Regions from separate parts of the Pseudoalteromonas sp. C2R02 genome, predicted to be linked through region 1. Evidence: predicted binding sites of a transcription regulator. Region 1 holds the regulator's gene; each other region holds the start of a gene.
What was found. Region 1 encodes LexA, which represses DNA repair genes until DNA is damaged. Its sites were predicted from a motif close to TACTGTATNNNNATACAGTA; they were not measured.

Region 1 (2,276 bases):
TGCACCGTTTGTTCTGGGTTTTCTCGCAAAGCTTTAAATATTATTTCACCTTGCTCTAACGCATTTGTTTTTTTTCTTTTTGAGCCAAATAAAGGCGCCGGATTTGATAATGGGATTAAGCTTGGCAGCGAGTAGTCACCTAAGATCTGATTTTTTCTTGGGTTAGGTAAACCTAGCTTTTTACATTGATGACCTAACGCAGCTAAATCGCTGTGAGAATTAAGTCTTGTAATGTAAAAGGTCGGCAAATTGGTTTTAAGGCCTAATTGTGAGCAAGGGTCTTCAGGAAGTAATTTGCTTTTTACAAAAATGCTATTTGTTAACTTTGCTAGAAAGTTAAATCCTGTATTTATAAAAGAAAAAAACGCCATTGGTCCACCTAAGAAAAAAGTTTGCGCAAGGATATCAGTAATTCAACATTTATTATAGAACTGGACAGACCATTAAGCTTTATCAAGAGTAAAATATCTTTTAAATACTTGTTTGCCATTTCAAAATAACTGTATATACTCACAGTAACATGTACTGTATGGAAACCCAGTTGTATGCGACCGTTAACAAAACGACAAACACAAATTTTAGAACTAATTAAGGTATTTATCAAAGATACCGGTATGCCTCCTACAAGGGCTGAAATAGCGCAATCTCTCGGGTTTCGTAGTGCAAATGCAGCTGAAGAGCATTTAAAAGCTTTAGCTAAAAAAGGTGTTATTGAAATGGTGCCAGGTGCTAGCCGAGGTATTCGCGTAGTTGAAGAAGAACAACCTGAGCAACTTGGTTTACCTTTAATAGGTCAGGTCGCTGCTGGTTCACCGATACTTGCACAAGAGCATGTTGAAAGCCATTATGAAGTTTCAGCTGAATTATTTAAACCTGCGGCTGACTTTTTATTACGTGTAAATGGCATGAGTATGCGGGATATCGGCATAATGGATGGCGATTTATTAGCGGTTCATAAAACCCAAGTTGCCAATAATGGACAGGTTGTTGTTGCTCGTGTAGGCGATGACGTAACCGTTAAACGCTTTGAAAAAAAGGGCAGCCAAGTACTTTTGCATCCTGAAAACGAAGACTTTTCTGATATTGTAGTTGATTTAGAGAGTGAGTCTTTTGACATTGAAGGTTTAGCGGTGGGTGTTATAAGAACAGCCGATTGGATGTAATATAAATTTACACTAACTCATTAACGCTAATATTATTGAATAAATGAATATTAGCGTTTTTTATTATTTTTAAAATCATATTGTTACAAACAAAACTCTTCAAATACAATTAATGCTAATAAAAATCAATTAAACACTGTTTTGCAATAATTAATATGCCTTTTTTAGGCTGTATCCCTTACATTTATGGCTTTCCACTAAAGCCCTCTTCTTGAATTTTTCTAATTAACTTACTGATTTAACAAATTTATCAAAAATATCTTTGTTATTTTTTTGTTAAAACTTGCACAAATAACAATCATGGACTATTTGGTTATAGAGCTGTTTAAAATAAAATTTATTTAAAGCGGTAATAAAAAATATATCAAAATAAATACCAATAATAATAGTGAAATGGCAAAAAGCATTTGAAGTTTAATTTAATTACCTGGTCTGAGGTGGTTTTATTCGATTGATATCTTAGCCATTTCTTTGCTTTAAGCATAAAAGGAGATGTCACATGGGTGTCGTGCGCTTTACCTTGTGGCTTATATTGCTTATCCCTCAATTAAGTTTTGCAAATAGCTCGCTTAATATGAGAACTGGAGTAACCGATATAAGTGAAAACGTTTATCAACTGCATATGATCATTTTTATGATTTGTTGTGTGATAGGCATAATTGTCTTTGGCCTGATGTTTTGGGCTATATTCCGTCATAGAAAATCAAAAGGGGCAAAGCCAGCCCAATTTCATGAAAGTACAAAAATAGAAATATTATGGACTGCAATTCCTTTTATTATATTAATAGGCATGGCAGTACCGGCTACTAAAGCATTGATTGCTATGGAGGATACTTCAAAAGCAGATCTGACCATAAAAATAACCGGATCTCAGTGGAAGTGGCACTATGAATACCTGACTTATGAAGGTAAAAAGGGAGATGTGGATTTCTATTCCATTATGTCTACTTCACAAGATCAAATTACCAATAAAGAAACTAAAGGCGAACATTATTTACTTGAAGTAGATAAACCTTTAGTGATCCCAACAGATAAAAAAGTACGTTTTTTAATGACTTCAGATGATGTGATCCACTCATGGTGGGTACCTGATTTTGCAGTAAAAAAAGATGC
Region 2 (2,276 bases), on a different contig from region 1:
TATTGCTTTAACTAACCCAAATAATATTTTTGTTAGGGTCACTGCTTATGGTATTTGGTCAATTTCTGCTATTTGGGGATATTTCATCGCTGTAGAACATATTGATATGCAAACAAATACAGATCCCTTTGCTTTTACGTGTGACATCATTCCAAACTTCCCAAGCTTTATGCCATTACATGAATGGATCCCAAGCTTTTTTGCCGCACCAGGGGATTGTGGTGAGATCAGCTGGCAATTTTTAGGTTTATCTATGCCTGTATGGATGCAAATTATCTTTGGTATTTATAGCTTGATTTTGATCACTATGATATCTACAAACTTATTTAAAAAACGCATTTAGCAGGAGCGACCATGTACTTTACATCAAGAAATATTCCAGGATTAGAAGGGTTAAAATACACACAGCGCGCTCAAATAATTCGTTTAGCACTGAGCTATTTATCGGTACCACAAAAAACAGTTTTAAATATAATTAAGCTCGTATTGTTAACGCCTATATTTTTAATTTTAGCGAAAATTGACAGCTGGGAGATTCTTATTTACCTGTTAATAGTCGGTTTTTGTTACCCGTTAATTACGACTCCGATAACACTATATTGTGCCAAGAAACATATCAGCAAAGCTAAAACAGAGATACTCGAGCAGTCATAACCATTAAAAAGCTGTATTTAAGTGATCAAACATTTAAATACAGCTTAGTTTTATTTTATGAAAACCTAAAACCTCACTTTCCCATCTAATTTCGCAACGGCCTTTTTACCTAAACCTTGTACGTTTTTTAAATCATCTATTGATTTAAAATGACCATTTTCATCTCTATATAAGATAATCGCAGCAGCTTTAGATTTACCAATTCCGGGTAGTAGCTCTAACGCTTTTTGATCGGCTGTATTAAGGTTGATTAATTGGTTATTTACAACAACTTCTTTTTCAGCAGAACTTTTTGCCAGTACCGTAACAGGCGCACTCATTAATAGGGTAAATATAATAACGATAAGTGTATTAAACTTCATGTTCTTCCTCCATGACGTCCATCTTTGGACGATAATTAACAGTTAACTATAAAAGGTACAAAACCTTCCCTTTAAATAAAGAATATAACTCTCTATTTGTCAAAAATAATATAATAAATGCTTTTGTGACTTGAAATTTTACCCTGTAAAGTTTACTGTATAAAAAACCAGTGTACTGTAGGAATAAATAATGGCTGTTGTTATCAAATATGTGGTTGAAAGAAATGGAGTGGAGCGTATGACCTTTACCAGCAAAAAAGATGCTGATGCCTACGACAAAATGCTCGATATCGCTGAATCAATGGAGCAAATGTTAGAAAAAATTGATGTTGCTTTAAGTGAACAGCAAGTTGAGACTTTAGCACTTGAAATAGCTAAAAATAAAGAATTATTTATGAGTGCCTTAAAAGGTAATAAAGCACCTGCTGAAAAAGCAGCAAAAGAAAAGAAAGCTGATACTAACAAAGCTGAAAATGTGACCGATATTAAACAAGCCTAGTTTTGACACTTAATTTCAGACATAAAAAAAGCGCATATGCGCTTTTTTTATATCACAACAAGAATAGCTTACTATTCTTGAATTAAACCTTCTGGGATTTCAGAAAACGCATCATCTCCCGTTGCAACATCCACTAATTCATATCCACGTTGTTTACGTTTTAGTTTTAGAATAGGCTTTTCAAATGCACTTTGTTGGCGCGAAACATCTTCTTGTAATTCATTTAGACTTTTACCATAAGGTGCGACGCTTGTTTCTGACCAGTTAACCGCTTTACCTTTAAGGTTATATTCTACTTCATGGATTTGATACAAAGCTTCATTATCACCATCAGCTTCACACAAAATAACTCTAAAATTCCAAAATGCTGACATAACTATTCTCTCTCATTAATTGTTAGCTGTATTTTAACAGCTTGGTAAATTGATTTCACTTTTCGAAAACCATATTGTTAAATTTTGTGTTAATGTATCAGAATTACATTAATTTAGTTTAAAAACATGTTTTTCAAAAATTCAATATTTTTTTCAATGCTAACACTATCTTTTTCATCATTTTGTAATCAAGACAATGAATGTGGAAACAACATCCAAGCTCAAGAATTAACACAGTTAATTATAAATGACTCAACTCAATTAAGGCACCACCTAACCTGCGATGCCAGACTTACTAGAGCGGCTACAATTAAAGTTAAAGAAATGGCTGAATCAGGATGGGTAATACACAGTGGGGCAAATAGGCGCTTGAGAGATCAAAACTTT
Region 3 (2,276 bases), on a different contig from region 1:
ATTTGATTGATAGAACCTTTACCTAACATTACGGTAACTTGCTCTGCGAACCTGCCATCACTGCTGACTTTATATAGTGAAGAAGTACTTTGACTTTGAGCAAATAACGGCCTATCTATAAATAAAGTGTTGGCAATATAGGATATTTTAATTTCACCATCGACTGTAAGATCTGGTCTTGCATCACTTGGTAAATTATCAGTAAAAGAGACATCAACTTGTACGCTGCCGTTCACTACTGCGGGATCTACTCTTGAAACTGTGCCAAATACCTTATTATTACGTGTATCTATAATGACTTTTTGACCTATTGCGACATCTCTAATTTGAATTTCAGGTATTTTCAGTTCGGCTATTAAATCATTTTTTCGGGCGAGTTTAGCGATATTACCGCCCATATTGACTCTTTGACCAGCTTCTACTGGCACTTCTTGAACTACACTATCTAATGTTGCCACTACCATTAAACTATCAACTTGTTGTTGTGCGCGTTCTAATGTTTTTGTCATTTTATTCAATCGTGCTTGTCGCGCATTACTTTGTACTATGATGTTTTGTTTAACTTTTTCTAAACGTGCAGATTGTAGTTCTAACCTTTGACCTAATTGTATTGTTTCAAGTCGGGTTTTTTCATAATCAATTTTAGAAATAACGCCTGAACCGCTTTGATAAAGCTGTTCTTGTGCATCTTGTTTAAGTTTACTGCTTTCATAATTTAACTTGGCATCTAACATTAATGATTTTTGATCTAATAAAAGGGCTTCTTGTTCAACTTTAGCCGCTTCACTTTCAGCGATTTTTGCCTCAAGTTCCCACTTGGTTTCTTCAAGTAGTTGTTCCAATTGAGGGTTACTTAATTTAACTATTAATTCGCCTTTTTTAACAGATTTACCCGCTTTCACAATGACCTTTTCAACTCTTGCTTCTACATTGGAAGATAACCATTGAATATCTCTGGGAACTAAAATTCCAGAGCCTCTTACTGATACTGAAAATTCACCACGTTTTACAGAATCTGTAACAATTTGATTTGAATCTATAGAAAAACTAGCTTGTGCTAAATACCATAAGTAATAAATAGCGCTCGCGACTACTATAAAAACTAAGGCCCAAATTAAAAACTGTGTGTATTTAGGTTTCTTTTGCGGTGTTCTCGATATATCCAAAATACGGCTCCATTTAAATAAGTACATTTCTTTAATATCATAGAGCAGAGAGTGTGCCATATTTGTAAGTTGTTGTTATTTTTGGTGATAAGTCTGTTTTTTTATGTTTTGCAATATGATGTCCCATGCATGGGATGTGTATATTTTGAAATATCCCATGAATGGGATTTTTTATCTTTAAATAAACTAGATGATATTTAAATCACAATGCACTGGTAATTTATACAGTTATAAGCCATTATCCCCAATATTATGTGTATTAAAGATTTAGGATCCTCTTGGCAATCATTTTAGCGATAGATCCAGGCTCTCGATTAACTGGATATGGTGTTATTGAACAAAAAGGTAGTCGGTTTACTTATTTAGGCAGCGGTTGTATTCGTCTAGGGGGAGGTCCTATCCCTGAACGTTTGAAAATGATCTACCAAGGTGTCACGCAACTGATAGAACAATTTAAACCTGATACATTTGCGATAGAGCAAGTGTTTTTAGCGCATAACCCAGATTCAGCTTTAAAATTAGGCCAAGCAAGGGGGGCAGCGATTGTTGCTGCTACTATGGCTGATTTACCTGTGACTGATTATTCAGCTAGGCAAATAAAACAAGCTGTTGTGGGAACAGGTGGAGCAGATAAAAAACAAGTACAACATATGGTTAAAGCAATTTTAAAACTCCCTGCATTACCGCAAGCAGATGCAGCCGATGCATTAGCTATCGCTATGTGTCATGGACACTCTCAGCAGAATTTAATTAAACTTGCTGGTCAGGCTAAAAAAGTTGTTCGCGGACGATTAAGATAAAAAATATTAAAAGGTAAAATAATGATAGGACGATTGAGCGGAATTCTAATAGAAAAGTTGCCACCTGAAATTTTATTAGATGTGAATGGTGTTGGCTATGAAGTGCAGTTACCTATGACGAGCTTTTACAATTTACCTGCAGAGGGCAAAACAGCCACAGTTTATACGCATTTTATTGTCAGAGAAGACGCGCAATTACTATATGGTTTTAATAATAAAACTGAGCGAGCATTGTTTCGTGAATTATTAAAAGCAAATGGTGTGGGTCCAAAGCTCGGTTTAGCTATTTTATCTGGCATGTCAGCTGAGC

Region 2: a site for LexA is predicted at 1,170-1,189, ahead of KO527_RS00045 (YebG family protein). Genes of this name have one in related genera too.
Region 3: a site for LexA is predicted at 1,377-1,396, ahead of ruvC (crossover junction endodeoxyribonuclease RuvC). Genes of this name have one in related genera too.

Annotation. Positions count from the first base shown of each region.
Region 1 is NZ_JAHKQC010000057.1:17,121-19,396, forward strand. It holds gene plsB (glycerol-3-phosphate 1-O-acyltransferase PlsB) at 1-371, opposite strand, end outside; gene lexA (transcriptional repressor LexA) at 546-1,163, shown strand; gene coxB (cytochrome c oxidase subunit II) at 1,663-2,276, shown strand, end outside.
Region 2 is NZ_JAHKQC010000001.1:6,119-8,394, forward strand. It holds gene dsbB (disulfide bond formation protein DsbB) at 1-343, shown strand, start outside; gene KO527_RS00035 (DUF6170 family protein) at 355-654, shown strand; gene KO527_RS00040 (ComEA family DNA-binding protein) at 720-1,016, opposite strand; gene KO527_RS00045 (YebG family protein) at 1,207-1,515, shown strand; gene KO527_RS00050 (hypothetical protein) at 1,587-1,889, opposite strand; gene KO527_RS00055 (CAP domain-containing protein) at 2,016-2,276, shown strand, end outside.
Region 3 is NZ_JAHKQC010000051.1:6,854-9,129, forward strand. It holds gene KO527_RS23965 (HlyD family efflux transporter periplasmic adaptor subunit) at 1-1,166, opposite strand, end outside; gene ruvC (crossover junction endodeoxyribonuclease RuvC) at 1,445-1,966, shown strand; gene ruvA (Holliday junction branch migration protein RuvA) at 1,988-2,276, shown strand, end outside.